Regions from separate parts of the Planococcus sp. TJ-307 genome, predicted to be linked through region 2. Evidence: riboswitches for the same ligand, from Rfam matches in the RefSeq annotation. Region 2 holds a riboswitch; each other region holds the start of a gene.
The links. A riboswitch is a leader RNA that binds a small molecule or an ion and turns the genes downstream of it on or off. The one in region 2 is predicted to bind S-adenosylmethionine.
Positions count from the first base shown of each region.

Region 1: linked by a shared signal. The riboswitch ahead of AC4EHK_RS13400 (bifunctional homocysteine S-methyltransferase/methylenetetrahydrofolate reductase) and the one ahead of AC4EHK_RS12680 (5-methyltetrahydropteroyltriglutamate--homocysteine S-methyltransferase) in region 2 are both predicted to bind S-adenosylmethionine.
Region 3: linked by a shared signal. The riboswitch ahead of AC4EHK_RS04680 (methionine biosynthesis PLP-dependent protein) and the one ahead of AC4EHK_RS12680 (5-methyltetrahydropteroyltriglutamate--homocysteine S-methyltransferase) in region 2 are both predicted to bind S-adenosylmethionine.

Region 1 covers NZ_JBZDOJ010000003.1:372,867-383,393, forward strand. The annotation lists gene metH (methionine synthase) at 1-2,624, opposite strand, end outside; gene AC4EHK_RS13400 (bifunctional homocysteine S-methyltransferase/methylenetetrahydrofolate reductase) at 2,605-4,464, opposite strand; SAM riboswitch class I at 4,537-4,641, opposite strand; partial or broken gene AC4EHK_RS13405 (DUF6920 family protein) at 4,767-5,468, opposite strand; gene AC4EHK_RS13410 (PadR family transcriptional regulator) at 5,674-6,219, shown strand; gene AC4EHK_RS13415 (DUF4188 domain-containing protein) at 6,232-6,708, shown strand; gene AC4EHK_RS13420 (hypothetical protein) at 6,778-7,362, opposite strand; gene AC4EHK_RS13425 (MFS transporter) at 7,454-8,653, opposite strand; gene AC4EHK_RS13430 (threonine synthase) at 8,801-10,012, opposite strand; gene cysI (assimilatory sulfite reductase (NADPH) hemoprotein subunit) at 10,095-10,527, opposite strand, start outside.
Region 2 covers NZ_JBZDOJ010000003.1:213,206-223,732, forward strand. The annotation lists gene AC4EHK_RS12650 (GntP family permease) at 1-1,196, opposite strand, end outside; gene AC4EHK_RS12655 (glycerate kinase) at 1,198-2,340, opposite strand; gene AC4EHK_RS12660 (CdaR family transcriptional regulator) at 2,474-3,550, shown strand; gene AC4EHK_RS12665 (glycine/sarcosine/betaine reductase selenoprotein B family protein) at 3,656-4,165, shown strand; gene AC4EHK_RS12670 (hypothetical protein) at 4,181-4,420, shown strand; gene arr (NAD(+)--rifampin ADP-ribosyltransferase) at 4,442-4,858, shown strand; SAM riboswitch class I at 4,960-5,067, shown strand; gene AC4EHK_RS12680 (5-methyltetrahydropteroyltriglutamate--homocysteine S-methyltransferase) at 5,177-6,304, shown strand; gene nadX (aspartate dehydrogenase) at 6,413-7,195, opposite strand; gene AC4EHK_RS12690 (YitT family protein) at 7,397-8,272, shown strand; gene AC4EHK_RS12695 (TspO-related membrane protein) at 8,403-9,212, opposite strand; gene AC4EHK_RS12700 (CPBP family intramembrane glutamic endopeptidase) at 9,527-10,342, shown strand.
Region 3 covers NZ_JBZDOJ010000001.1:967,258-977,784, reverse strand. The annotation lists gene AC4EHK_RS04700 (hypothetical protein) at 1-420, shown strand, start outside; gene AC4EHK_RS04695 (hypothetical protein) at 611-781, shown strand; gene AC4EHK_RS04690 (LLM class flavin-dependent oxidoreductase) at 864-1,871, opposite strand; gene AC4EHK_RS04685 (hypothetical protein) at 2,023-2,298, shown strand; SAM riboswitch class I at 2,473-2,577, shown strand; gene AC4EHK_RS04680 (methionine biosynthesis PLP-dependent protein) at 2,651-3,784, shown strand; gene metC (cystathionine beta-lyase) at 3,768-4,940, shown strand; gene AC4EHK_RS04670 (Fe(3+) ABC transporter substrate-binding protein) at 5,292-6,359, shown strand; gene AC4EHK_RS04665 (ABC transporter permease) at 6,429-8,060, shown strand; gene AC4EHK_RS04660 (ABC transporter ATP-binding protein) at 8,062-8,805, shown strand; gene ystJ (NADP-dependent malic enzyme) at 8,950-10,197, opposite strand; gene AC4EHK_RS04650 (SDR family NAD(P)-dependent oxidoreductase) at 10,312-10,527, opposite strand, start outside.

The DNA of each region.
Region 1 (10,527 bases), 160 kb from region 2:
GGTTTCTCAGCAACTGCAACAGCCGGTTTGGCTGCGCGCACCGCTTCTGAAGCTTGGCGTTTTTCCTGCTGGGCATCCAATTCCAATAACAGCTCAGCTTTTCCTGCACCGCTTTGCAGCCGGTTCGCAAGGTCCAGCCCTTGCATGGCATCTTTCGCGTAAATAACCGGTCCGTCATATTCCGCTGAAATCTTGGTTTCCGTAAAGCGTCTCGACAGTGCGGCGCCGCCGACCAGAATCGGCACATCGATGCCTGCTTCCTTGAAATCCTGCGCGGTGATGACCATCTGTTTGGCTGATTTGACCAGCAAGCCGGATAAGCCGATCATGTCCGGTTTTTCTTTCCGGATCACTTCGATCAACGTAGCCGGCGTTACTTTAATGCCGACGTCGATCACTTTAAAGCCGTTGTTGCTCAAGATGATCTCGACCAGGTTTTTGCCGATGTCATGGACATCGCCTTTGACTGTGGCCAGTACGATTTTCCCTTTTCCGGAATCGTCTTCTTTTTTCTCCATGAACTGCTCTAGGAATGAAACCGCCGCTTTCATGACGCCTGCGCTTTGCAGCACTTCGGCAACAATCAGTTGATTGTCATTAAACAGCCGGCCTACTTCGGCCATCCCTGTCATCAATGGTCCGTTGATGACATCGAGCGGTTCATCGTACATTTCCAATGCTTTTTCCAAATCCGGGATCAAGCCTTCTTTTGTTCCTTCTATAATATAGTAAGCCAAGCGGTCGGGCACCGTTTTCGGGATGTCGTCCTCGGTTTTTTCTTTCTTCTTATCACGGTAGAAAGCCGTAAAATCAGCCAGAGTGGCGTCTGTAGTTGTAAACAGCAATTCATTGGCCATGTCGATTTCCTGTTTTGGAATCGATGCATAGCGCTCCAGCTTTTCCGTGTTGACGATGGCGTAGTCCAAACCTGCCTGCGTGCAGTGGTAGAGATAAACGGCATTCAATACCTCACGGCCAACCGGCGGCAAACCAAATGACACGTTGCTGACGCCCAGAATGGTCAATGCGCGCGGCAGTTTTTCTTTGATCAGGCGGATGCCTTCAATGGTTTCCACTGCAGAGCCGATGTATTGCTGATCGCCGGTACCGACTGGAAAGACCAGTGGGTCAAAAATGATATCTTCCGGCGCCAGTCCCCATTTGTTGACCAGCAAGTCATACGACCGTAACGCAATTTCCAGCTTGCGCTCACGCGTAACCGCCATGCCTTCCTCATCGATCGTTCCGACAACGACTGCCGCTCCGTATTTCTTCACCAGCGGCATGACCGCATCAAACCGCTCTTCCCCGTCTTCCAGGTTGATTGAGTTAATGATGGCTTTTCCTTGTGAGAATTTCAGCGCCACTTCAATCACTTCTTCATCCGTGGAATCAATGACCAGCGGCACTTTCACTTTTTTGACGACTTCTTTCATGAAATTGGTCATGTCCTCGACTTCATCCCGATCCGGGTTCGCCAGACAGATGTCAATAACATGAGCGCCGTTTTTCACTTGCGCGCGGGCAATTTCAGAAGCTTCTTCAAACTGGCCATCTACAATCAACCGCTTGAACTTGCGGGAACCAATGACGTTGGTACGTTCACCAATGAATAATGGACGCATGGTTTCATCGTACTGCAACGGTTCAATGCCGGAAACCACATGGCCGTGATCGACAGGATCCGGTTTTCTCGGAGGCAGACCTTCCATTGCTTCACGCACCGCTTGAATATGGGCTGGCGTCGTACCGCAACAGCCGCCCACTACGTTCAGCCAGCCTTTATCGGCAAAGCCCCGCAATTTTTTCGCCAGCGATTCCGGTGTTTCGTGATAATGCCCTTCTTCATCCGGCAAGCCGGCGTTCGGGTAACAGCTGACATAGCCGTCCGACAGCTCAGACAGCGATCGGATGTGGTCTGTCATGAATTCCGGGCCGGTTGCACAGTTTAAGCCAACCGATAACGGTTTCACGTGCTCGATTGAAATGTAAAAGGCTTCGATGCTTTGGCCCGCAAGCGTAGTGCCCATCGGTTCAATCGTTCCTGACACCATGATCGGCAACTCGATTCCGGTTTCTTCAAAAGCTTGCTTGATTCCAATCGTTGCCGCTTTGACATTCAGCATGTCCTGGCTTGTTTCCAAGAGAATCAAATCTGCGCCGCCTTCGATTAAGGCTTTCGCCTGTACATAGAAATTTCCCAGCATTTCATCGAATGTGGCACCGCCTGTAACAGACAGCGTTTTTGTGGTCGGCCCGATAGCACCCGCCACAAAACGCGGCCATTCCGGCGTTGAAAAAGCAGCGGCTGCTTTTTTCGCAATTTCCACTCCACGCCGGTTGATTTCCGCCGCCTGGCTGCCGATCCCATACTCATCCAAAACAATCGGTGTGCCGCCAAAGCTATTGGTACAGAGAATATCGGCTCCCGCTTCGAGGTAAGCCGTGTGGACCCCTTCGATAACATCCGGACGGACAATATTCAAATACTCGTTGCAGCCGTCAAACTCTTCGCCTCCAAAATCTTCGGGAGAAAGATCGACGTTTTGAATCATCGTGCCCATGGCTCCGTCGATGATCAAGATTCTTTTTTCAAGTTGTTGTTCAATAAGATGTTTGGACATGGCTGCGATCGCTCTCTTTCTGTTGATCTAGTTGTCGAATGTAATGAATCAATTCCACGGTCATATCGTAACGGACAAACGGAGTTATGAGGTAAATGCCATGGAACAGCTCCGCTGCTGTATCAATCAATTCTTTTGCGATTTGGATGCCTTCTGCAGTGGCGCGGTCTTTGTCGTCGCCGCATGCGCGCATGCGTTCCAGTGCATCTTCCGACAGTTTGATGCCTGGCACTTCATTGTGCAGGAATTCAGCACTGCGGATGCTGGTCAGCGGCATCACACCAATGAAGATCGGCGTTTCCAAATGTTTTGTCGCTTCGTGGATTTCGATGATTTTCTCTTTTGTATAAACCGGCTGCGAGATGAAATAATCCGCACCGCTTTCGATTTTCTTATCAAGCCTTGCCACTGCTCGGTCCAAAACACGGACGTTCGGGTTAAATGCTGCCGCAACAGAGAAGTTGGCTTTTTTCCGCAACGGCTTGCCGGAAAATGAAATGCCTTCATTCAGCTTTTTAATCAATTGAATCAATTCCATGCTGGACACATCATAAACACTGGTAGCTCCCGGGAAGTCGCCGACTTTGGTTGGATCACCTGTTACGGCGAGTATATCATGGATCCCGAGCGCATCGAGCCCCATCAAATGCGACTGCAGGCCGATTAAGTTGCGGTCGCGGCATGTGATGTGAGCGAGTGCCCGAATGTTTTCCTTGTGTTTGAGGATGGAGCCCATCGCCATATTGCTGATGCGCGGCGATGCCAGCGAATTGTCCGCCATTGTTACGGCATCAACACCGGCTTTATTTAAAGCGACGGATCCTTCTAAAAATTTAGCCGTATCCAAATGGCGCGGCGTATCCAATTCCACAATAATGGTTCGTTCTGTTTTGGCTTTTTCGTGAAGCGGCTTCACTTCTAATGCTTCTGCTTCACGAATGATGATTGGTTTTCTTGCTGTTACCTCTTTATGGAAAATCGGAGGCAAATTACCGAGATGTTTTTTCACGGCTTCAATATGCTTCGGCGTTGTGCCGCAGCAGCCGCCGATCAAACGCACACCTTCTTCTCTTAATAACAAAGCGGCACGGCCAAAATAATCCGCTTCCGATTCATAGACGATTCGTCCGTCTTCTACATCAAGCAAACTGGCGTTGGGATAAGCAGAAAGAAATGCTTTGTCAGGCAAAGTGACTTCTTCAAAAGCCTGGATGGTATGGTGAGGGCCGAGACGGCAGTTGACACCGACGATATCGGCTCCAAGCGTCTCCAACTGATGCAGGGCATCGTTCAGCGACATACCGTTTTGCAGGATGCCCGGCTCATGCATGGACACTTGGGCAATCAGCGGGGTATCGGTGATGCCTTTTAAATACTTGACCGTTGCTGCCAACTCTTCAAAATCGTAATACGTTTCCAGCAACAAGCCGTCCGGATCTCCAGACAGCAAATGATTGGCTTGCTGGTCGACCATCGCAATGATTTCCTGCAGCGTAGCGTCGCTTTTACGGATTCCCCGTATTCCCCCAATGGTGCCGAAAACAAATTGTCCTCCTGGCGCTGCCGCACGTTTCGCGATTCCAATGGCGGCTCTGTTGATGTCCGCGACTTGCTCTTCCAGTCCGTAACGGGCCAGTTTCGCTGCATTTGCTCCATATGTGTTGGTTTGGATGATATCCGCTCCGGCTTTGATGTAGTCCTGGTGGATTTTTTCAATAATTTCCGGTCGTTGCAAATTCAGTTCCTCGTTGCAATACTCAATGCCGTACGAATACAGCAATGTACCCATGGCCCCGTCCGCCGTCAAAATCCTGGTCTTTAATTCGTCTAATAAACCCATCCTGCTCAACCCCCCATATATACAAAAAAAGCCTTCATGAAAAAGAAGGCTTTACGATATCAAACTCGTTCCTTTTCATCTGCCAGGCAATTGCTTGCCTGCTGGATTTAGCACCTGACCTTTCGGCTGGTTGCTGAAGCTTCATCGGGCCAGTCCCTCGACTTCTCTTGATAAGAATTCACTATTCTGTTTTAAGTATTCTAAATATGGTACCTGTATCTATGGAACAGGTCAAGGCAATCTGTCGAAAAACAATGAAATTTCTGTGTTATTCCGCAAAAACTTTTTGCTTTCAGAATTTTTTAGAATGTAGATGCATTTTTGGGATTAAATCGAATCTCTGACACATCAAACTTATACCAAGTAAATGTATTACCCTCTATCACCCAGCTGACCTCCATTTTTACGGGCATCTTCAATCTTTCTACCTGCTGATGCTCTTTGATAGTTCCGATGCAGAGCTGTCGTTATGCGTCTTTGCCACTGCCTTTATAGCGCAAAGCCTCGACCCTCAACAACTTACTTTGCTCATTGAAGAAATAGGTTGCTGATCCGGTCAAGCCCTCATACGTAATCGTTGCTTTCGCAGTGTGCACATCCACGAGCTCCCATTTGATAAATGGACTGAACACCGCTGCTGGATACCAAGCCAACTCCATTAAGTAGCGCTGCAGCGCAGACTCATTGGTCTTCTCATTGTCAGGAGTTTGTGACATTGGAAAGATGCCCACAAGTTTGATCCGCATACTGGCTTTGCCAGCAGTAAAGCTGTCTTTCCCCGTAATGAATAATCCCTTTCCCATTTTCATCTTTGCAGACCAGTAGAATGCAGGCGGGTCGGTAAAGCTCGTTTGTTCGGCTTCCGAGGCCATCCACTTTTTTTGCTCCGGCTTTTGTTTCATCCAACCAAGTTGCTTGAAGCTGACGCTCGCAATTTGTTCGTGACCGACAGCGCCAATTGCATAAAGCCAATTTTTCACAGGCAATGGAAGAGACTCTGCCATTTGTTCCGTTAGTTTGTCAGGAGCCGCAAGGTCAGAATGGATTACATGCTCATCTTTTTTCTCCACCGCAAACACTCCTTTTTGTTTCTTTACCTGTTTATACAGGCATTAAATCATTTTTAAATAATCACTGGACAAAAAGTCAAAAAGAGAGTATTTTTATAGCAAATAGATATATATCAAAAAGATATAAGGATGTGAATCCATGGCAAAAGAAAACCATACTCAATATGCCATACTCGGGCTGCTGACAACAGAATGCCGCACTGGCTATTCGATCAAGCAAATGATCGATACAAGCTTGAACCATTTTTGGAAAATCAGTTACGGACAAATTTATCCGACATTGAAACTGTTGGTAGATCAAGGGTATGCCACCGTGGAATCTCAAGTTCAGGAAGGCAGGCCGGACAAAAAAGAATACACGATTACTAACGAAGGCGAGCGTGCTCTAAAAGAATGGATCCAGCAGCCGATTCAGCAGCTGCCCGGTGAAAAAAATGAACTCCTGCTCAAGTTATTTTTCAGCGGAAACCAGGATGTTCAGGATACACTCAGTCATTTAGCAGATTTTCGTGAAAAACTGACCGGCCGCCTGAACACGTATAGAGCAATTCAAGAAATGATCAATACGCAATTGCGAGATCAAGCGGATGCCCCTTTTTGGCTTTTGACGCTGGATTACGGAATACGGACCACTTTGGCTGCAATCGAATGGTGTGATGAAGCAAACAAGACCTTAAGTCTATGAGGAGGAAAAACAATGAGCGCAAACGTCTTTCCCGGAAGATACACTGCTGAAAGCCACGAGGGAATCGTCGTTTTTGTTATCGGCATGCGAATCAACAAATGGAGAGCTGTGCATAAATGGCTGCCGGTCATGATGGCAATGGGGCCCATGATCAAAGAACTCGCAGTGCACAAAGAACTGGGTTGTCTGTCTTCTGAAAGTTTTTTCAAACCGCCCCTTACGTTCATGGTTCAGTATTGGCAATCGGAAGAACAATTGCATGCTTATTCGAAAGGGCAAAATCATCTGTCTGCTTGGAAAACGTTCAACAACAAAGCAAAAAACAATGACGCTGTCGGCATTTATCACGAAACCTACCTCATTTCTCCTGGCCAATCAGAGTCGATTTACGTTAATATGCCTGAGTTTGGCTTAGCCCGAGCGCTCGGAAAAACAGCGATTACGCCAGCTACTTCATCCGCTCGTCAACGACTCCAAAAGCAACATTAACTCCTTCACGCAATAATAAAACCCTGTCCAAAAAAATCCGGACAGGGTTTCAAACTAGTTAATAAGGTTTTATGTAAAAAGGCTTTGTAATTCTTTTATCGGCCGAACATCCGGCTGGCCTTCATAGCTGATGAACTCGATTTCCCCAATGCGCATGCCCGCATTGTATTCTCCGATGACGGTATCCAACAAAATAAAAGAAGCTGAAATAAACTCGTCTTCGTTATCTTCGGTAAAGCCTTTGATGTAGAGAACTAAATTCACTTCGTCGCTGTCTTTTTCAAACGTACAGAAAATATCATCCCACCCCAGTTCGATATCTCCGTATGCGATAGAAAACTCTTCCTCATGCGGTTGGCGAAAACCAATGATGGCAAAGCTGCCAAGAGTGGGTGCGTTGTCGACCAACTCAATGACGTCATCAAAAGCTTCGACCACCCCGTCTGCACTAATGATGAATTCACGTTTTCCCGCAGCCAGGCTTTCGCCAAACTCAAAAGCCAAATGCCGATTGACCTTGTGCAATTTCTTTTCCAACTGGCTAAAAAGCTTATCTCGGCCAGACTCATCCAATTCAAAGTACGCTGCTTTGTTTTCTGCAAACCATTCCCAGAAAGCCGCCACCTTGTCTTTTCTCTTTGGCAACCAATTCATCCCGCTATCCCCTTTGCAACATCATCCGTTTATTTATATCATAATCATATTTACAACAAAATGATAGTTCTTTTTATCCATGCTCAAAAGACTATTTTTCTACTTCTTTTATTTCATAAGCACGAAACTTCACCATTGAAATTACACCGAATACCGGACCGATGCTTAATAACGCAAATACCCATTTCCAGCCAACGATGCTTTGCACGACGGGAATCATATTGATGGAAAAGATCGTGACTAAAAAGCCGACGCACATTTGAAATGTTAAAGCAGTTCCTAGATACGGGGGTTCTGCAAATTCTGTCACCGCCGCTGAGAATTGCGCCGAATCGGATATAACAAACATCCCCCAAACAATTGCTACCGTTACCGTCAACCATAAAGCCTGGCCAAATGTAAAACCGATGATGACCGAACAGCCAGCACTGATGACCAATGATAGAATTGTTAACCGCGATCTGCCCAATTTATCTGCCACTAAACCGCCCAAAACGCTGCCAATCGCTCCCGCAACGCCAATTGATACAAAAGAAGCTATTGCAATCATGGCCGGGTCGATAGCAGAGGAAGAGCTGGCAAAACTGGCAGCGAGGAAAGTGGGGAGCCATGTCCACATGGCATACAATTCCCACATATGGCCGAAATAGCCGTAATTCGCTAACATGACAGGTTTATTGAGCAGCACTTGTTTGATCAGTTTAAAAGAAAAAATCGTTGGTTGCTGAGCAACTGGCGCGTCCCTTACGACCCAATTCATCATTGCAGCCGCAACCAATGCCAGCAGCGAGCTGACAATGATAACCAATTTCCAATCCACTGAAGAAAAAAAGATGCTGATGAAGTAAGGCAAAGACGAGCCTAAAGTCAATGCGGCAATCAAAACCCCGAGCGCCAATCCCTTTTTTGCTGGAAACCATTGCGACAACAACTTGACCGCTGTCGGATAGACGCCTGCAAGCGCGACTCCCGTTAATATACGCAAAGAAATGCCGATGGCCGCACTGTCAGCGACCGTCAGCAACCCATTGATGAGTGCACCCGCCAATGCGGAAAGGGCAAAAACTTTCCGTGCATTAAAGCGATCTGCAATACCGAAAGAAACACTTAGTAATGTGCCGATGATAAATCCGACTGGTACAGACGCTGACAGCCAGGCCTGTGTCCGCTCGGTGAGGTGCCAAAGCTCCCTCAATTCCGGTCCTGTGACGCTCGCACTAAACCATAAACTCAACGCAAACAGCTCTGCCATGGCGATCCAAAACAAAGCTGTCCATTTTCCCCCAGCCATCCCAATTCCCCTTCCACAAAACAAACCGTCCTGATTTTTCTCTTATTCCCATCATAGAACAGTAAAAGCAAATAAGAAAGCGCCTCTCGTCAGGTGAATCTCCTGATGAAAGACGCTGAAAATGCACTTTTTGTTTATAGCTGTTCACTATTTGCTAATCAAATCGCCGATTTCCAGTACGGGCACATCAACATTCACGGTATCCGGGTATTTAATGCCTGCTCCTGTATTAAGTGCAACAACAGTTTCACCATCTTTAATCCAATTCTGTCTTCGCAACTCGCGGATGGCCACAAAGACGGCTGCCCCTTCTGGACAAACAAAAGATCCTTCCAGGCGTGCAACTTTTTCCTGCTCGTTCAGCATAGCTTGATCATCAATCGCGATGGCGCAGCCCTGTGTTTTGTAGATTGCATCCAACACGAGAAAATCGCCCAGCGCTTTCGGGACATTGATGCCAAAAGCTTGCGTACTGGAATTTGCCCAGAATTCGGATTCGTTCTTTTTCTCTTCCCAGGCTTTCACAATCGGCGCACAACCGGTTGCTTGAACCGCAACGAGCCTCGGAAGATCGCCTTCTACCCAGCCGAGTTTTTTCAGTTCATTCAAGGCTTTGTAGATGCCGATCAACCCAACACCGCCGCCTGTCGGGTAGAGAATCACATCCGGCATTTCCCAATTCATTTGCTCAGCAATTTCCAGCCCCATCGTTTTTTTGCCTTCGATGCGGTATGGCTCTTTTAAGGTCGATACATCATACAAACCAAAATCCTTAACGGCCTGTCCAACAATTTTCCCCGCATCACTGATCAACCCGTTTACCAAATACAGATTGGCACCGGACAATGCCACTTCATTGCGGGTGATTTTAGGTGCATCTTGCGGCATAACGATAGTCGACCGGATGCCGGCTTTTGCACCATACAGCGCCCAAGCGGCACCAGCATTGCCATTGGTCGGCATGGCAAATTCCTTAACGCCCACTTCCTTGGCTTTTGAAATTCCAACTGCTGCGCCTCTTGCTTTAAAGGTACCCGTCGGAACAAGCCCTTCGTCTTTCATGTACAGATTGGCGACATCCATATCCTGGCCCAATGTTGGCATTTTTATGAGTGGGGTCATGCCTTCTCCTTGAGAAACAACGTTCGCTTCGTCTTCCACTGGAAGCAGTTCGTGGTATCTCCATAAGCTTGGTTCTCTCTTCACCAAATCTTCCGGCTTCCAGTCCGCTTTTAATTGCTCCCAATCATAGTCCACCAGCAGTGGAGAGCCACACGTACACAATTGGTGCTGCTGTTTGGTATCGTAGACTGCATCGCATTTTGGGCAATAAAGATGGGAAACATAACTGTATTTCAAATTGAACACTCCTCTTTTATTGATGTGCCTACCAGCAGCAGCCCGGAATCGCTTCCGGGCTGCTGAATGGATCTTATTGGATTTAGCTATGGAAATTTAGTCCAGATGTGACGGGCGCCACATAACCGGCACGGATGACGAAATCACCGAAATGCTCGTTTTCCTGACGCTCTTTGGCGAATTGGAAAAAGATTGGCTTGAGCGTCGCCAAAATTTCTTCTTCTCCAATGTTCTCGCGGTATATTTTATTCAAACGATCGCCCGCAAAGCCCGCACCCAAGTACATATTGTATTTGCCGGGTGCTTTGCCGATAAAACCGATTTCCCCAAGTGCAGGACGTGAACAGCTGTTTGGACAGCCCGACATGCGGATGATAATTTCTTCATCACGCAGTCCTGCTTCGTCCAATGTCTCCTCGATTTTGCCAACAAGCACCGGCAAATAACGCTCGGCCTCAGCCATCGCCAAGCCGCAAGTCGGCAGTGCCACACAAGCCATCGAGTTCTGGCGCAAA
Region 2 (10,527 bases):
GTCATTGCCCCTGCACCAATTGCCATAACAACTAGCGCGAGTGGCACTGCACCTTCAACCCCAAGAGTCGGCAATAAAGGCGCTACTAAAGTTGAAGTGATAACCAGTGCGGCAGTTGAAGATCCTTGAGCTGTTTTCAATGCTGCTGCGATAAAGAAAGGAATCAACAGGAACAATGAACCGCCGGCAAGTGCAGACAAGTCCATGCCTGCAATCACATCCGCCACGCCTGAATTGGTGATAACGCGGCCGAACGCACCACCGGCACCCGTAATCAACAAGATCGGAGCCGCACTTACCAGCCCTTCGCCAATCCAACCAGACAAAGTTTCTTCGTTCCATTTTGGAAGCAATAAGAAAGCCGCAAACACACCAAACAGTAGTGCGACAGTCGGCGAACCTAAAAATCTAATCGTATTTGTCAGTGCGTCGTCACCGCCAAGAACACTGGCGATTGACCCCGCGGCGATCAACAGCACAGGAAGTGCCAGCGGCAAAAACGCTTTGAATGTAGAAGGCATTTGACCAAACGACTTGATGACTTCTTCATAGTTCAAATCGCCGCTTTGGACTGTATCTTCCGGCACTACGATTTTTGAAGCAACTTTGACTGCCCAAATATAGCCGACAATCGCCGCAGGAATCGCAGTGATCAAGCCGATTAAAATGATTGTCCCCAAGTAATTTTCAGCACCGATATTGCCGGCAGCTGCGATTGGCCCTGGGGTTGGCGGTACCAATGTATGCGTCGCGTACAAACCTGTCGCAAGCGCGACAGACATTGAAGCAATCGAAACTTTTGCACGTTTTGCCAATGCTTTTTTCAAGCTTGATAAAATAATAAATCCAGAATCACAAAAAACAGGAATCGATACGATAAAGCCAATAATCGACATGGCCAGCTGCGGCCGTTTTTCACCGATCAATCGCAAAACTACTTCTGCCATCCGGTATGCAGCACCGGATTTTTCTAAAATAACGCCAATAATGGTACCTGCAACAATAACGATCCCGATACTGGTCATTAACCCGCCAAAACCTTCATTGACACTGAGCACGACGTCTGCCAACGGCATGCCGGATGCGATTCCCATGAAGAAGGCCCCGATCAATAACGATAAGAATGGATGAACTTTAAAGACCGCAGTCAACAACACAACCAATACAACACTTAAAGCAATAATGAAAAATAACATGTCAGCACCCCTTTTGTTTTTTCAAATAAACTCCAACAACCGTTTGCGTTTTCATTTTCAGCCGGTAGTACGGATTGGCGATCGACTGTTGCGCTGTTACCGTCCCATCCACGACCGCATGGATTTCAGTAAAGTAGGGCTCCACCAGCACCGAACTCTGACTGTCAATCATTCCGGAAATTAGGAGAACCGGTTTGCCTGCTTTCATTCCAGCTTCAGCAATGCCTAAAGGTGTTTTTCCAGATAAGGTCTGGCTGTCTGTTTTGCCTTCACCGGTCACAACCAAATCGACCGTGTCCATATGAGCATGAAACGAAATGGCCTCCAAAACAACATCAACGCCGCGTTTCATTTCCCCAGCAAAAAATGCCTGCATCGCCCCGCCGGCACCTCCCGCAGCACCGGCCCCTTTTTTATCATGGAGCGACATGCCTGTCAGCCGTTCGGTAATGTCCGCAAAGTTCTGCAGATTGGCGTCGAGCTTTTGTACCGTAGGAGAAGATGCCCCTTTTTGAGGTCCGAATACCGCCGAAGCCCCATGTTCACCGATTAAGACATTTTCCACATCACAAGCAATCAGGAAGGTGCTCTCGGAAATGCGGCAATCAAAACTAGAAACGTCCAGTTCTGCAAGCTCAGCAAGTGCACCGCCGCCACGCGCCAAAATCTTTCCACTTCGGTCTAAAAACTTCATGCCAAGTGCTTCGAGCATCCCCGCACCACCGTCATTGGTAGCACTGCCGCCAAGCCCAATGATAAAGCTCCGAAAACCGGCATCCAAGGCATGGCGGATCAATTCTCCAGTACCAAAAGAAGAGGCTGCTAGTGGATCTCGTTCGTGTTTTTCCAGCAAGGTCAACCCGGATGCTTCCGCAATCTCAATTACGCAGGTTCTGCCGTCCCCAAGAATTCCATAACAGGCGGAAACGGTCCGCCCGATTGGATCCTGAACCTGGTGAGCGACCAATTTTCCGCCAGTCGCTTCCACCATCGTACTCATCGTACCTTCCCCGCCATCCGCTGCCGGCATCAAAACGATTTCCGCTCCGATGTCTAGTTCTTGTATGGCCCTTTCCATTGCCTGCGCTGCTTCCATGGCAGACAAGCTGCCTTTAAAAGAATCGGGGGCTATCATGATTTTCATTGCCAAAACCTCCTTGCCGCTTTATTAAAGCGCTTACATAAAATTATAATGAAAAGAAGTTGGAGATACATTATACTGAGTGTACATATTTTTTATCGAAATATTTAGAATATATATACCAAGGGGCGCATTTATGATTACAAGACAACTAGCAGAAGAAATTGTCGAACAAACCATGATCCGCCTGAACCGCAATTTGAACGTCATGGATCCCAATGGCATGATTTTGGCGTCAGGTGAAGCGGAACGGATCGAAAAAATTCATGAAGGTGCAGTGCACGTTGCCAAAAGCGGCGAAACCCTCTCCATCACAGAAGCCAATTTGGCGGAATGGCACGGTGTAAAACCTGGCATCAATATGCCGATCCATTTTCAAGGAAAGCTGGTCGGCGTCATCGGAATCACCGGCAATCCGGAAGAATTAAAAGAAATTTCTACACTTGTTCAACTGACCACAGAAATGATGGTCCACCAGTCGCTCATCACCTCCCACATCGAATGGAACCGCAAGCGCAATGAGTTGATTTTCGAAGAACTGACAAGCGGCAAACCTTTGTCTGCGGCTGTTCGTGAACGGATTTTCCAAATGGGGTTCGAAAACAAAATGTCTTTTGTCACACTGCTGATTGAATTGAAAAAGCCGCCTTCTCCTTCCCACCGGATCATCGAACAGCTGGAAGGGCATTTTCAAAACCAAACTGTCGTCGCTGGACACTCACAGCTGAATGAGATTTTCCTGTTGGTGGCGAATGAAGAGCCATCCCTAATGGAAGAAGAACTGTACAATTTACTTCATTTTCTGCAGAAAAGTGCCCCTGGAAGAATCGGAGTCGGCGTAGCCGTCGACAGCATTTTTGATATCCGAACATCTTATTTGGCCGCGCGCAATGCCTTGGACTTTGGCACCCCCGGCCAGCAGCTGATTTATTTTGAAGACGTGGAATTGATGGCGCTTCTAAAGCGGAATTCTCAAGATGAACTCGCCAAATTCACTGGCAGAATCTTAGCGGGTTTGAGTGAACCTTTATGTGAAACACTGACAGCATACTTTGCCGCTAATCAAAGCCATGCAGAAACTGCTGCCCGGTTAAAGATTCATCGCCACACCCTAAGCTATCGCCTGAAAAAGATTCTGGACATTACTGGGTTGGACCCATCTGAATTCCAGGACGCGGTTGTTTTGCATTTAGCATTAGCTATTCGGATCTAAAATTTTGTTTTGCCGTGCTCTAGAATGCACAGCATTTGTACAGGAATTTCTGCGCTGCCACCGAATATTATCCAATAGACTCTTTGAACTGGAGGAATGGCTGACATGAAAATGAAAACCCGACTCAAATCGAAATTGTCCCGGACGTTTTCCAGCAATTTCACGACTGCCTACCAGAAATTCACCATGAGCCATATGACAGAAAACAACAACTTGCCTGAAGCCGTTTTGCCAAAACCATTGGACCAATGCAAAGTAGCACTGGTGTCAACTGCCGGTGTCCACCTAAAATCAGACGAGCCGTTTGATGTGGACAATCCAGCGGGAGATCCTTCATTTCGGATCGTCCCGGCAGACGCCGCAGAGCAGGAGTTGACAGTGACGCACCTTTACTTCGACACAAAGTTCGCCAAAGCCGATCCGTCCATCGTCTTCCCGCTCCACCAGTTAAAGGACGCTGCAGTCGATGGAAAAATTGGGGGTGTTTCGGACATCCACATTGGATTGAACGGCGGCATCTTGGACACGACGACAGCCGAGAAAGATTTCATTCCCAAAGTGGTCGAATTGTTCCATAACGAAGGAATTGACGCCGCGCTCTTGGTGCCTGGCTGAGGATCTTGCCATAACGTGCTTGGGCTGTATGCCCGGGCTTTAGAAGCTTCACATATCCCAACCGCCATGGTCACTTTGTTCCCGGAAATTACCGACAAAGTCGGCGCTCCCCGCACCCTCCACGTCCACTTTAAAATGGGACGGCCATGCGGCGAACCGTTCGACTTTGATACGCGAAAAAGAGTGGTGGACCAATTGCTGGAGCTGTTGGCACTGTCTTCCGGGACTCGGGCAACTTATCAGGAAAAGCGATAGAAACAACGGAGGCAGATCAATATGAATGAAACAAAAGAGGTTTTAGATCCAGGTCCTTTCTTTCATGGGACAAAAGCGGAATTGAAGATTGGGGATTTATTGCAGGCGCAGCATCCGTCCAATTACCAGAACAAAAAATCCAATTACATCTATTTCACGGCAACATTGGAAGCCGCCAAATGGGGTGCCGAACTAGCGGCTTCTACTGCCAAAGAGAGAATTTACCTTGTAGAACCAGTAGGTGATTTTGAGAATGATCCGAATTTAACCAACAAGCGATTTCCAGGCAATCCAACACGCTCTTACCGTTCCCAATCGCCTCTTAAAGTAATCGCAGAGCTCGGTGTCTGGGAACGGCATACCGATGAACAACTTAGCACCATGCGGGCATCGTTAAAGGCGTTGCGTGAACAAGGAAAGGCCATCATCATTGATTGAATTTTTTACAATAGAAAAAACAGGATGTACATTTTCTTGCATTTATCTGGAAATTGCTTTATTGTGTAACACATCGACAAACCATTAACTTAATAATCTATTTCTTATCAAGAGAGACGGAGGGATTTGGCCCTGTGATGTCTCAGCAACCATTCTGTTACAGGATAAGGTGCTACTTCCAATAGGTGTTAGAGCCTAGAAGATAAGAAGAATGCATTTCCATACATGGGGCTTTCTTCTTTTTGAAGAAAGTCCCATTTTTTATTTGGGAAGATCGCACGTTAACTAAAAACTAAAAACCGAAAGTGGGAATGCAACATGGCCAATCCAATCACCGATCCAACGAAACGAGTCAATAAAGCGCCCTTCAAAGCAGATCACGTAGGAAGCTTGCTCCGCCCGGACAGCATCCATCAGGCAAGAAAAGAGTTTAAAGATGGCCGCATTACGGCAGAACAATTAAGAGCCATCGAAACAACTGAAATCAAGCACATCGTCGACAAACAAATTGAAGTCGGCCTGAAAGCTGTGACAGACGGCGAATTTCGCCGCACCTTCTGGCACACTGATTTCATGGCAGAGATTCACGGATTTGAAGGATACACGCCGGAAAAAGGCTATCAATTCAAAAATGTAGAAACGGAAGCTTACGATGTCCGCAATACCGGCAAAGCCACCTTCAATGAAAATCACCCATTCATCCAAGACTTCATTGAATTTAAAGAAATCGTTGGGGGCCGTGCTATTCCGAAGCTGACCATTCCAAGCCCAAACCAATTTTTCAACCAAGGCATTCGCAATGAGCGCATTTATCCGGATCTTGAAGATTATGCAACAGACATCATCCAAGTTTACCGCGATGCCTTCCAAGCATTCTACGCTGCAGGTGCCCGCTATATTCAAATTGACGATGTCTATATTGCAGGATTGTCATCACCCGACATTCCGTTCAATGACGGACAATACAACCGGGATTACTTGATCGACCTGGCATTGCGCGTTACCAACGCCGTTTTGAAAGATCAGCCAGAAGATTTGGCGATCACGACCCACCTATGCCGCGGCAACTATCAATCCGATTGGGCATTTGAAGGCAGCTACGCGCTCATTGCGCCAACACTTTTCGCCAAAGAACAAGTCGATGGCTTTTTCCTGGAATACGACGACGGACGTTCCGGCAGCTTCCAGCCGCTGGAACATATCCCAGCCGGCGGCCCACGCGTGGTGCTTGGTGTCTTCACTTCGAAAAACGGCGAACTTGAAGACAAAGAAACCATCAAAGCTCGCGTCGCAGAAGCAGCTCAATATGTCCCGCTCGAACAGCTCTGCATCAGCCCGCAATGCGGATTTGCCTCCACCCACCACGGCAATATCCTCACCGAACAGCAACAATGGGACAAACTGCGGTATATCGTGGAAGTTTCTGAAGAAATTTTTGGGGAGTGACTTGGAAAGCCCAACGCAGTCTTTGCGTTGGGCTTTTTTCGGTTGATTTACTTCATTTACGTTCTTAAAAGTATAAAATAGGTGTTCGGCTTCAGCTCACTGTCCAACTCAGTTGCCGATTCTCAATGCCCCATCTTTATTCTGTAATACAGCTAAAATACTCAACGCAGCGAGAAGGCTCGTCTTCGGGTTGCTCGGCATCGGATTGTTTTCCACTTGCAGCTGCAGTTTCCCGAAGTCCCCTTCTGCTTCAATTGTGTGCGTATTCCGTTCCATAGCCGGGTCGACAATGATGCGCACTGTCGTTTTCTCGATACCGATTCCCGCAAGTGCGAGTGTCATCGCGACGTTGACGTTTTTCGGGAATTTTTCAACGGCTTCATCTGCAGAACCTTCAAATAGTACTTTCTCTTGCTCTGCTTGAATCCCAAGCGATGCGGGTGATTTCCGTGTCGTAAGCTGAACCCGCTCCAAGCCACCAGCTGCTTTCGCCGATTGCAGGATGTCCAGTCCACCAATTGCACCGGAAGGCAGGAAAACCTGTGTTCCGCTAGACTCAGCCATAGCTTTAACATCAGTCAGAAGAGCGGCATCTTTAAAGACGCCGATACTGCTGACGACGAGGTCTTTTTGATGGGCAACGATCTCTTTCACGTAAAGATGAGCAGCTTCCACAGTCGCTGCCTCCACGACGAGATCAATCGGCGTCTCTAAGAATTTGTGAATATCTGTATGGAAATCGACCCCAAACTGTTCATGCAAACGGCGGCCCGCTTGCTGGTTGCGGCCAAAAACTGCCGTTATTCTTCTTTCTTTGGCTACCTTGTTGGTATTCACCTGTTCCAATAAATACGTGGCGATATTTCCTGTGCCGATGATTCCGATGTTCATCGTTTAGCCTCCTCATTTAAATAGGTATAGTCTACCGAATGTTGGATACTTACCTATACCCTAAAAAGCGATACTTGATGAAGATTCATTTTGGCAGACGACTTCTTCTAAATTTGCTCTACTAAAATAGCAATAAAAGGATTATATTTAATAATTAGAGTGAAAAAGATCAGCTGGGCAACTACAGAAAAGAGGAAGAGAATGAGTATGCCATCTACAAAACGAAAAGCAAATAAAGGAAAATTAGTTTTACGGGCACTGGCCATTATCATTGGTGCGTTTGTTACTGCATATGGCCTTGAAGCTGTCTTGATTCCGAATAATGTATCAGATGGCGGCATCACGGGCATCAGCATTGTTGGCTCCCAATTATTCGGCATGCCACTGGGCGTGCTGATTGCAGTCTTGAATATTCCCTTTGTCTATTTGGGATATAAGCAAATCGGGAAAAGCTTCGCCATTTACTCCACTATTGGCATTGCTTCCCTCGCCTATGCGACGACTCTCATGCACCATATCCCGCCTATTATTGAGGGCGACACTTTATTGATTACCGTTATTGGCGGAATCATCATCGGTTTTGGCATGGGGGTTGCGCTGCGAAACGGCGGTGCGCTTGACGGCATCGACATGCTAGCCGTGCTGCTGTCACGCAAATTGCCATTCGGGACAAGTGACATGATCTTGTTCCTGAACATATTCGTCTTTATCATCGTTTCCTTCGTCTTCGGCTTGCAAGGCGCGTTCCTTTCCGGAATTGCTTATTTTATCGCATCCAAAGTGATTCATCTGGTCGAAGAAGGATTCAGTGGCTCGAAGACGTATAAAATTATTTCGCGGGAACCGGAACTTCTCGTCCAAACCATTTACGACCGCCTTGGACGAAACGCCACGTACAATATCGTCAACGGCGCCTACACGAACGAGCAATACAAAGAAATCACCTGCATCATCAACCGGCTTGAAGACAGCAAAATGAAAGAAATCATCTTCGAAATTGACAGCAACGCCTTTGTCGCCGTTTACGACGTCGCCGAAGTCAGAGGCGGCAGTTTCAAAAAGCGGGATATTCACTGATTGGTCCGAAACAAAAAAAGCGCCAGCTTCTCTTTATTAAAAAGAGAGCGGCGCTTTTTGCATCCACTAGAAAAATCAAGTATTTCTTAACGAGCTTATGGCATTGTCTACTTTCATTTGGAGAGTTCTCTTAAACCGTATGTCTCGGGAAAAGAGCATTTCCATTTTTAACAAATCTCCACACAACAGCAATCAAAAAGATGGCAATGCCAGTTAACAAGATGCCTTGAATAATCGCGGACATAGCTGGATCGAGCTGTCCACTGGTATAAGCACTATAGATTCCAAAGAAAGCCCAAGCGATGGGAATCGGAAAGGCAGCGTTTTTGAAACGGGCCAAGTAAAAGAGGACAAAGGCGATGGCAATCCCCAATACGATCATGGTCCAGATTGAATCGGAAAGTCCGAACCCGTTCCACTCCAGCTGCACTAAAAACGCAGAGATGTTAACAATCGTTGCAATGAACACCCAGGAACTGTAGAAAGTAAAACTAAGACCTGCAAACGTAGACGGAAAAGCAAAGCGATTTTTATAAATTCTTTCCACAATAAGAAGCAATGAAAACAACATGCCCAAAATCAACAGCGTTGATACGCCTAACTGTTCATAAGAAAAAGCAACAATCCACCCCATATTGAACAGGGAACTCGCGATAAACAAAGGAGAAATTAATAACACCAGCTTACTGATACGTTTGTCTTTCCTCTTCACAAATAAATAAATCAACGTAATCAGCAGTAAACTGTAGATAACTCCCCAAATCGAAAACGTAAAAGGTGCCGGCGAGATAAGCGTCATGTATTTGTCTGAGACGTCTTTCTGACTGTTCCCAGCAAAAAATCCGGAAGATCCGAAGTAATTGACGCCAAGTGTTAAAAAGTAGAAAACCAGATTGAGTATCGTGAAATTTTTTGTTTTTTTCAATGTGCTTTCATCCATTGTGAACTCATCCTCTCAGTAGCTATTAGTTGGTTTCATTCGCAAGTAACCAATAAAAATGTCTAGTTAACTCTCTTTGAATATGTTTTCCCTAATTGGCTTTGCTGCAAAACTATTTTTCTATAAAAACAGATTTCTTCAGTCATAAAAAATCTGTATATATTTTTAAAAATCCAAAGTCATGCTATTATAAAATCAAAATATTACTAATACGACGATTTAACATCATTTAGTAACATATGGTTTTATTTCAGAAAATAGTTCGCTCCACTTTCAGGAGCGCAATCAGCCTAAAACGAAAGGCGGCGCTGGGGATGTCTGAAGAACGAAAGCAACCGAGCATGTTCGGCTGGATGTTGGGGGCATCAATCGTATCAATCTTCATCCTGCTGCAAGTCACTCAAAATGTGCTCCTTATCGGTGTTGCCATGCTGTTGGTTTTCTATGTCGTCTTGCCGGTGCCGTTTGTCCGCTACCATTTCAAGAAGCGCGGCGTGAAATTGGGTGAAGTTTTCTTTTTTCGGGGCACAGCGCGCTGGCTGATCCCGGTCCTCGGGCTTACCTTGCTGGTGATGTCATTTTCCATCAGCATCTATTGGCTGCAATTGCGTGGACTTATGTCTATTGCTCCAATGGCAGTTGAGTCAGCCCTTATGCCGCAGCCAATTCCCGACGCTTTTTGGTACCTTCTCACAACTGGCTTCATTTTGGCAGTGATTGCACCGATTGCAGAAGAGTTCGTCTTCCGCGGGCTGATCCTCAATTGGCTGGTCACGGCATTCGGCTTTTGGAAAGGAGTCGGCTTATCCAGCATGATTTTTGGTGTTTTCCACATCAACTTTTTCGGTGCCTTCTTGTTTGCCGTTCTGGCGTCGCTGTTGTATTTAAAAACCGGCAATTTGCTGGTTCCGATTTTGCTGCACATGGCCAACAACCTGGTCGCCGTTTACCAAAGTTTCGTCAATCCGTCTTTTCCCGAGTGGTTGATGGTGACAAGCATCAATGACCTGTATGCAAAAAGCATTCCGAACCTCTTAGTACTGGCCGGCAGTTTGACGTTGCTGCTGTTTGTTATTTCTTGGCTGGCTCGGGGAGTGGAAAACAAAGAAGAAGAAACTCGTTTCTTTTAGACACAAGTTTCCATATCTCCGTCATTATGACCCCTTTTAAATAAACTGAATTTTTACACAAATAAGAAAAAAGATGTTACTATAAAGATGTTTATATACTTATAATTGTGCTGCCCGCCACGGAAGGCATACCGTTTCTCAGTTGAAAGGAGGAAACGCAGTGACTATTTTTGAAGAAAAGCAAT
Region 3 (10,527 bases), on a different contig from region 2:
GGCAACGTCTATGTATCCCGCAGCCTGCAACTTGGCAATGGTGAATGGGTGCAGGAGCTGCGCCATGAGATTGCTGAATTTACCACTGAAGAAGGTGTGTTGTCGAAAAACTTGTGGCTGCCTCCTAAACATTCGAGCCAGACATGGTTAATGGCTGCTCCAGAACCGTTATTTGAAACGGAAGAAGCGGAAGATGAATGGATCACTTTTTCACTTGAAAACCGCTTGTCCCAGCTAAACTGGCTGACGCCGGAAGGTCCATACGTCAAACTCGAATTGACCGATGACCTACGAACAGAGCTTGCTTATGGTGATCTAGATGAACGAACAGCAGACCTCCCTTCTCTTGAGTGGAATGAAGACTCACCTTCTTTGTTCTTTGAATCGATGGTTATGAACGCAGAAATCAATCAGCAATAAATACGTTAAAAACCGCTGGTGCCATTGCTCCAGCGGTTTTTTAGCTAACAAAACCAGTAGAAATAGAACTGTAGATTTCCAAGTAACCCCGCTTTTTTATTATCAGAATAGCCTGTATAATAGAAGTAGATAAGGACTCCGCGTTCATTGCCAGCTAGCTGCACAATATCATACAAGGAGGTTAATCATAATGGAACGCAAAGTACTCGATCCCCGTGAAGCTGAACTTCGTATAGACGACGATTTCAATGCGGTTCTGAACATGATTGGCGAAGGCGCACCTGACTATCCAGCTTATGAAGAAGACGAGATTCCAAGACGGCGGCAGCGGGAAGATGAACAAGTGAAAGATCTTCATTGATGTCAAATCATGGCCTCTCTGCAACAGAGAGGCCATTTTTATGCAAAAAAACCCCGTTCAAAAAAATGAACGGGGTTTTGGCTTAACTCATCATTTCTGCCACGTAATCATACGAACGCAAGCGGTCTTCCTGATGGAAAATCGGCGAGTTGACGATAACTTCGTTGGCTCTTGTTTTAAGAATAAAGTTCTTCAGTTTTTGTTTGACGATGTCTGGTGTTCCGACAATCATCGATTCGGAATCCAGCTTGTCACGGAAAATCGCAATTTCTCGATCTGTCCATACCTCTTCTAAGTTGTCGATCGGCGCTTGGAACGTCGTCGGCTCCCCTCTCATCAACGAGAACATCTGCTGCTGAGATGAAGTCGCAAGCCATTCAGCACGTTCCTGAGTTTCCGCCACAATGATGTTAACCCCGAGCATGGCATATGGTGATGCCAAAACGGAAGAAGGCTTGAAGTTCTGATGGTACAGCTGCAGCGCCTGCATCATATAATCTGGCGCAAAATGGCTGGCGAATGCAAACGGCAACCCTTTCAATGCGGCAAGTTGTGCACTAAATCCGCTTGATCCAAGCAGCCAAAGCGGAATTTTCAAATTAGTTCCGGGATAAGCACGAACACGCCCCACCGGATTTTCTGAAAAGTAGTTTTCCAGCTCTGCCACCTGCTGAGGGAAATCATCTCCACTGCTTTGCAATGTCCGGCGCAATGCATAAGCAGTTGCCTGATCACTCCCAGGTGCACGGCCTAAGCCCAAATCAATGCGGCCCGGATAGATGGTTTCCAATGTGCCAAATTGTTCGGCAATCACAAGCGGCGCATGGTTCGGCAGCATAACTCCGCCTGAACCTACACGAATAGACTCTGTCGCGCCTGTAATATGGCCAATCAGGACCGATGTTGCTGAGCTCCCAATACCGGGCATATTGTGATGTTCCGCCAACCAATAACGATGGAATCCTAACCGCTCTACATGCTGTGCCAATTCCACACTATTTATAAACGTCTGTGCCGTTTCCGCACCTTCATTGATCGGCGCCAAATCGAGCACACCCAATGGTATATTTTCAAATTTCTTAATTTCCATATCTATTCCACTCCTATTCCCTTCCATTGTAGCGATATTTCACAAAAACTTCCTTTTTCCTGCTCAGAACAAGAAAAGCGCAAGCAGCCATGTAGATTCGACGGGCATAAGACACGCTGTCGAAGCGGCGTTTTTTAGCCGCACAGCCAGAGTGGCTTATGACCCTAGAATCTGGCTGCTGGAGCTGGACAACAAAGAAAAGCGCAAGCGCCCGTGTAGCTCTGACGGGCATAAGCCAGACCGGCAAAGCGGCGCTCTTTGCCGCACAGTCGGGTTGGCTTATGACCCGAAGAGCTGGGCGCTGGAGCTGGACAAAGAAAAGCGCAAGCGCCCGTGGAGGTCCGATGGGCATAAGACGCTCCGGCGAAACGGCGTTTCTTCAGCCGTACAGCTGGAGTGGCTTATGGTCCTAGGAGCTGAACAATAAGAAAAGCGCAATTGCGTGATGCAAGTACTAGAATCATATACAATAATTCCCCCTATCTTCCCTTTTCAATTTTCTTTTTATTTCAACTATTTGGTTTTCATCCTTGCTTTCCTCTACTAAATGATTTAAGATTAAAAACATCGAAACAGAACGACTTATAACTTCATAAGATATTTCTTATCTAGAGAGACGGAGGGACTTGGCCCTGTGAAGTCTCAGCAACCAGTCTGACGAAGACTACGGTGCTAATTCCAATAGGCGCTGCCTACCAGATGAGAAGAATGCATTTCCAGACAGGGGCTTTCTTCTTTTGAAGAACAGCCCCTGTTTTATTGTTGAAAGGATGAGTGAAATGACAAAACACAGCTTGGAAACGTTATTGGTTCAACTAGGCAATCGCAGCGACGCGGCAACGGGAGCGGTCAACCCGCCCATATACTTATCGACGGCCTATGAACACCAAGGGCTTGGGCAATCAACTGGCTATGACTACACACGAACAAAAAATCCAACGCGTTCTGTTCTGGAAGAAGGATTTGCAGAACTTGAGGGCGCTGATGCCGGATTTGCCTGTAGTTCCGGCATGGCAGCCATCCAACTGGTTTTGTCTCTTTTTCGTCCAGGCGATGAACTATTAGTGCCGGAAGATATTTATGGCGGAACTTATCGCCTATTGGACCATTTTGCAGCAGCTTACAATATCCACCCGAAATATGCAGCGTTTGAAGATGTACAGGACACCGAAGAAAAAATTACGATAAATACCCGGGCACTCTTTATTGAAACACCGACCAATCCGCTGATGCAGGAAATCGACCTTGCCGCTTATGCCGGATTGGCAAAAAAACATAATCTGCTCTTGATTGTCGACAATACTTTCCTTACTCCTTTCTTCCAACAGCCGATCGAATTGGGAGCAGATATCGTCATCCACAGTGCCACAAAATACATTGGCGGACACAATGATGTTCTCGCGGGTCTAGTTGTTGCAAAAGGAGAAAGCATCTGTCAAAAACTCTCGATGTTCCATAACTCCGTCGGCGCGGTACTGTCGCCTTTTGATTCTTGGCTGCTAATCCGTGGATTAAAGACTTTGCCTCTGCGCATGCGTCAACATGAAGCCAATGCAAAAGCGATTGCCGCTTTTCTTGCCGAGCAGCCCGCGATTTCGGATGTACTGTATCCCGGAAGAGGCGGCATGCTGTCATTCCGCTTGCAGCAAGAAGAATGGGTCGGGCCTTTCCTGGAAAACATCAAGTTAATTACCTTTGCCGAGAGCTTAGGCGGCGTTGAGAGCTTTATTACGTATCCCGCTACCCAAACCCATGCAGACATTCCATTTGAAGAACGCACCAAACGCGGTGTTTGCAACCGGCTCTTGCGCTTCTCGGTCGGTGTCGAACTCGCTGAAGATTTAATTGCTGACCTGTCGCAGGCATTTTCGAAATTGAAAGAGGAGGTTGTTGAATATGACGGATCGTATTGAAACCAAGTTTATCCACTCTACCGGAGTTGACCCGCAAACTGGGGCCGTTAACGTACCCATCTACTTATCTTCCACATTTCATCAGAAGAGTCTTGATTCGTTTGGGCCTTTTGATTATAGCCGCTCTGGAAATCCGACTCGTCTGGCATTGGAAGAAACTATCGCTAACCTAGAAGGCGGCAAACGTGGATTTGCCTTTTCATCAGGAATGGCCGCTATTTCTTCCGCTTTCATGCTCCTATCTTCAGGTGATCACGTCCTCGTCTCAGAGGACGTCTACGGGGGAACTTACCGGTTCATTACCGAAGTTTTGGACAAATTTAATATCGAATACACATTCGTCAATATGACCGATTTGAACGAAATGGCGAACGCGATTCAGCCGAATACGAAAGTGGTTTATTTGGAAACTCCATCTAATCCGGTCATGAACATTACAGATATCGAAATCGCTGCAAAACTAGCGAAAGCCAATGGCTGCCTGACATTCGTCGACAACACATTCATGACGCCCCTTTACCAGAATCCGTTGGCGCTTGGTGCAGATATCGTTCTCCATAGCGCAACGAAATTCCTGTCAGGACACAGCGATGTCATCGCAGGACTTGCGGTGACTAAAGATGAAGAACTTGGAAACCGGCTGGGCTTTATTCAAAATACTTTTGGTTCGGTTCTAGGCGCACAAGATTCTTACTTGCTGATTCAAGGCATCAAGACATTGGGTGCCCGGTTGGGACAGTCGTCCGAATCGGCACGCACAATCGCAGAATATCTGCATAACCATCCATTGATCGAAGAAGTTTACTACCCAGGATTTTCATTTCATCCTGGCAATCCGATTCACGAACGCCAGGCCAGAAGCGCAGGCGCCGTTCTCTCCTTCCGCTTAGCTGATAAAAAATCAGCCCGTGTCTTTGTGGATCATTTGAGAATTCCCGTATTTGCTGTCAGCCTGGGTGCTGTTGAATCGATCCTGTCTTACCCAGCAACCATGTCCCACGGCTCAATGCCTGTCGAAGAACGTGAAAAACGTGGAATCACAGATGGCTTGCTGCGCTACTCTGTTGGCCTTGAACATCCGGATGATCTGGTCCAAGACCTAAATCAGGCATTGGCCCAAGTAGCCCGCCGTAATGGGCTGAGTATTGCTAATTAAACCAAGAACTTGCCGTATCAATAAAATACTAAATTATTGCCGAATTAGAACCCTTTTGCTAGTTAGCTAAAGGGTTCTTATATTTTGCGCAAGCCCGTTTTTCTAATGCGGAAATAACTCAATATACGGCTCCAAACCTGTGAAAGACGCAGAATCTCCTCCTTATTTTCTTTCTTAAAAAATGAGGAGTAAGATGAACAAGGCTGCTTCCCGCTATATATTCGACATATATATTGATAAAATATTGTTTTCCTCAAAATCTGGTTGACTTTATCAGTTAGCACCTTATAATTGAAAATGAGAATGATTTTCATTTGAAATATAACTTATACAATTAAGGGAGAGACACTCATGAACAAACTGATTTACGTCGTTTTGGCATTTTTACTTCTTGTTTTAACAGCATGTGGAAACACGGATACATCCGCTCCTGCAGCAGATGGCAATTCTGAAGAAGCAGCGGAAAGCACAGAGGTTAACTTATATACCGCAAGACATTATGATGTAGACGATGAATTATACAAAAAATTTGAAGAGGAAACCGGCATCAAAGTAAACCTCATCAAAGGGGAAGCAGATGAATTGCTCGAGCGCATCAAACGCGAAGGCGATGGCACCGAGGCAGACTTGTTCTTGACTGCTGATGCTGGCCGCCTGTTCCGTGCAAAAGATGATGGCTTGCTGCAAGCAGTATCAAGTGACCTGCTAAACGAACAAATCCCGGAAAATTTCCGTGACACTGACCAAATGTGGTACGGTTTAACAAAACGTGCACGCGTCCTTGTTTACAACAAAGAAACGGTAACACCTGAAGAATTATCAACGTACGAAGCGTTGACAGAAGATGAATGGAATGGCCGCGTATTAATTCGTGGTTCCGAAAATGTCTACAATCAGTCGTTGCTTGCTTCATTCATTGAGTTAAACGGTGAAGAAGAGGCAAAAGAATGGGCCGCAGGATTGGTAAACAATTTTGCACGTGACCCTGAAGGCGGAGACCGCGATCAAGCTAAAGCTATTGCGGCAGGCGTGGGTGATGTTGCGATTATGAATAGTTACTATTTCGGACAAATGCTGAACTCTGAAGATCCTGCAGAAGTTGAAGTGGCAGAAAGCCTTGGCCTGTTCTTCCCGAATCAGGAAACAGACGGAACTCACGTTAACGTTAGTGGAGCCGGTGTTGTCAAATCATCCCAAAATAAAGAAAATGCGATAAAATTGTTGGAGTTCCTATCTGCTCCTGAAGCACAAGGAACATTTGCAGAAGCGAATTATGAATACCCAGTAAATGAAGAAGTAGAACCATCTGAACTGTTAAAATCATGGGGTGAGTTCAAAGAGCAGGATATTTCGTTATCGGCTCTTGGAGAAAACAATGCCAAATCAATTTTGATTTTTAATGAAGTCGGCTGGAAATAATCAATAGGCTCGACCCTTGCTGCATTTTGCAGCAAGGGGTTTCTTGTTATTGGAAAGGTGGACAAAGCGATGCAAAGAAGATTGGCAAACGTAAATATTTGGACGGTCACGGCCATGGCGATTATCACTGCGTTGTTTTTGCCAAACATCACAATTGTGACGGGGCTTTTTACTCCCTCTAATGAAAACTGGGAGCATATGAAAGAGTTCGTTCTGTGGTCGTTCATCAAAAACTCATTGATTCTCGTTGTCGCTACTGCCGGCGCAACGATATTCATAGGCTTGAGCCTGGCTTGGCTGATTGCCCAGTACCAGTTTCCTTTCCGGCGATTTTTCAAATGGGCACTAATCCTCCCTCTTTCCATACCACCTTTTATTGGAGCCTATACGTACCACGGAATTTTCAACTATACGGGTGTGATACAGACCACACTTCGTGATCGTTTTGGCATGGAACTAAATCCGGCTTACTTTGACATCATGAATTTGCCCGGTGCCATTTTTATTTACACAGTTTTTCTCTATCCTTATGTCTATACCATTACACAAGTTTTCCTGTCGCAGCAATCTGCTTCTTTGATAGAAAGTACACGGCTTCTTGGAAAAGGCCCATGGCGCACATTTTTCCAAGTGGTTGTACCGATATCCCGTATATCCATCATTGCTGGCGCCAGTTTAGTCGTTTTGGAAGTGTTGAACGATTACGGAGTGGTGAAATACTACGGCATCCAGACCTTTACAACGGGTATTTTTCAAACTTGGTTTGGTCTTGGAGATATTGAAACCTCCATTAAGTTGGCAGCTTCTTTAATGGGCTTTGTAATTGTCATATTGCTGATTGAAAAAGTGCTGCGAGGCAGGCGCCAATATAGCTATTCTTCCACCAAGGTTCGTCCGCTGCCCTTGATTCAATTAACGGGTTGGAAGGCAGTCGCTGCTGCTGGTTATTGTTTAAGCATACTGGCATTAGGATTTTTCATACCGATTGCTCAATTGATCGAGTGGACGATTTTAACGTTTGGAACCATTCCATTAGATGAATTTATGTCCTATATGAGAAATTCGATTGTCGTAGCAGGCTTAAGTGCGACAGCCATAATTGTGTTTGCATTAATTGTTGGCAACTTTGCACGCCTGGTCCAAGGAAGGTTCGCTAAGTTGTTGCCAAAACTGACAGTTCTCGGCTACTCTATTCCTGGCGCCGTTATAGCGGTGGCAGTCGTAACCGCCTTTGTGGCATTGGATGAATTTCTCGCGCCGCTTTACCGAATGGCTGGCATGAATACGACGCTGGTTCTTAGTGTCAGCATCATCCTGCTCATCACTGCTTACATCATTCGTTTTTTTGCCATTGGCTACAGTTCTATAGAGACCGGTTATGACAAAATCGGTACTGATTTTCAGGATGCCTCCCGCCTCCTTGGAGCTGGGCTGACAAGAACTTTCTTCAAAGTAGATATGCCCATGATGAAAGGTGCCATCATTAGTGGATTCATCCTTGTTTTCATTGATGTGCTGAAAGAAATTCCATTGACTTTGATTTTGAGGCCTTTTAATTTTGATACACTTTCCACAAAAGCTTTTCAATACGCAAGTGATGAAAAAATTATGGAAGCTTCCCAAGCTTCTTTATTGATAGTAGGTATCAGTGCCCTGGCCATTGTGATCTTTTATAAGTTTCTCGAGAAGGAGATGGACTGACATGTTTGTATCAATCGAAAATCTTAGTTTTTCTTATGCCAATACAAAAGCAACTGCACTCAATAGTTTTTCATTGCAGATTAAAAAAGGCGAGGTCATTTCGATTCTAGGGCGGAGCGGCAGCGGCAAAAGCACTGTTTTGCGCCTATTGGCCGGACTTGAAAAACCTTCTGTCGGCAAGGTTTCTATCCAAGATGAAGTGCTTGTGGATGACCGGACTTTTGTACAGCCTGAAAAACGTGGAATCGGCATGGTTTTTCAAGACTACGCATTATTTCCACATCTGACGGTTGCCGATAATATCATGTTCGGGCTCTTCCGAATGAAACGGGCAGCCAAGCGAATCCGCCTTCAGGAAGTTTTGGAGCTGGTGGAGTTGCAGGGCTATGAAAAACGCTATCCTCACCAACTGAGCGGCGGCCAGCAGCAACGTGTAGCAATTGCCAGAGCGCTCGCTCCAAATCCCCATCTCCTGCTGCTTGACGAGCCGTTTAGTAATTTGGATGCCGAACTGCAGGAAAAAATACGCAAAGAATTACGAGATATTTTGAAAAAAGCAAATATCACATCCATTTTTGTTACCCATGATGAGAAAGATGCCCATATCCTGGCAGACCGCATCGTCAAAATTAAAAATGGACAGACTGAGTTTATTGGTCGCCCATGTGACCTGATTGATGTTTATCGCCAGGAACAGCATAATCTACCGGCTGTTTCAGAAGAAAAAGAACTCATTTATACGTAAAAATAGCCAGCACTCGCTTTTTAACAAGCGATGTGCTGGCTATTTTTTATTGCTTATAGGGTTTATTTGAGTATTGAGCATTTGCAGTCGTTCAGAGAAAACGCAAAAAACCCATCCGTCATTAAAACGGATGGATTTCTTCTATTATAATATGCGATTATCTCCGACCGCTGATAAACTCGCTGTTTTTTGCAGAATATCGTCCTTTTCGATTGTTTTGCGGGCAACACCCGTTTCAATCGCCGCTTTGGCAACTGCGGCTGCAACCGCTGATGCGACGCGTACGTCGAATGGTTTAGGTATGACGTACTCTTCATGCAATTCATGCGTTTCCAATAAGCCTGCAATCGCTTCAACGGCTGCGATCTTCATGGCGTCGTTAATGTCTGTCGCCAACACATCCAATGCTCCTCTAAAGAGCCCTGGGAAAGCTAATACATTATTGACTTGGTTCGGAAAATCAGAACGTCCCGTACCGACTACTCGCGCACCTGCTTGTTTTGCTAAATGCGGCAGAATTTCGGGATTGGGATTGGCCATGGCAAAGATGATGGCGTCGCTGTTCATGGTGCGAACCATTTCTTCGGTCAATGCGCCTTCTGCCGAAACCCCGATAAAGACATCTGCCCCTGCGATGACATCGGCCAATAATCCTCTCTTGCGTTCGTAATTGCTCATTTCAGCCACTTCTTCTTTAAATGGATTCATGCCCTTTTCGCGCCCTTTATAGATGGCCCCTTTCGTGTCACACATGACGAGATGGGCAAAGCCAAATTTGCTCAGCAGTTTGACGATGGCAATCCCTGCAGCGCCTGCACCGTTCACCACAACTTTGGTTTCTTGAACATCTTTGCCGACCAACTTCAAGGCGTTGATCAAACCAGCAAGAGTAACAATGGCTGTCCCATGTTGATCATCGTGAAACACGGGAATGCCCATTTCCTTCTTCAGACGCTCTTCCACTACGAAACAAGTAGGGGCTGAAATATCTTCGAGATTGACACCGCCAAAGCCGGGTTCCAGCAATTTCACCGTTTGGATAATCGTTTCTGCATCTGTCGTGTCCAAACAGATTGGAAATGCATCCACTCCTGCAAATTCTTTGAATAAAATAGCCTTTCCTTCCATCACTGGCAATGCGGCAAGCGGACCAATATTGCCAAGTCCAAGGACTGCAGTGCCGTCTGTAATTACTGCCACCATATTGCTCTTCATCGTATAGTCATGGACCTTTGCCGGATCTTCAGCAATTTCCCGGCAAGGTTCAGCGACTCCTGGAGAATAGGCGAGGCTCAAGTCTCTTTCATTTTCTACTGTCACTTTTGACCGAATCTCCAGTTTCCCTTGATGCGCCCTGTGCAGTTGCAACGAATCGTTTTTCAGCGTAGACATGTGCCTCATCTCCCTTTATGCATAATGGTTTATTATAAAGGGTATTCGCTTAATTGAAAGACTTTTCTGTCAATTTAAGAATTATTCAGACTTTAGACGGAGAGAGCAGCATTTTCAGATTGCTGTCCAACCCCCATCAACTTTGATGGTTTCACCGGTCACAAAATTTGCCAAATTGGATGCCAGGTACAGTACGGCTCCAGAAATATCTTCCGGCTGAGACAACCCATCCAGCAAGATCCGGTTGTCGACATCCTGTTTAAATTCCTTGTCTTCGAACATACTGGCAGTCAACTCGGTTTCAATAAAAGTCGGTGCTACTGCATTGAC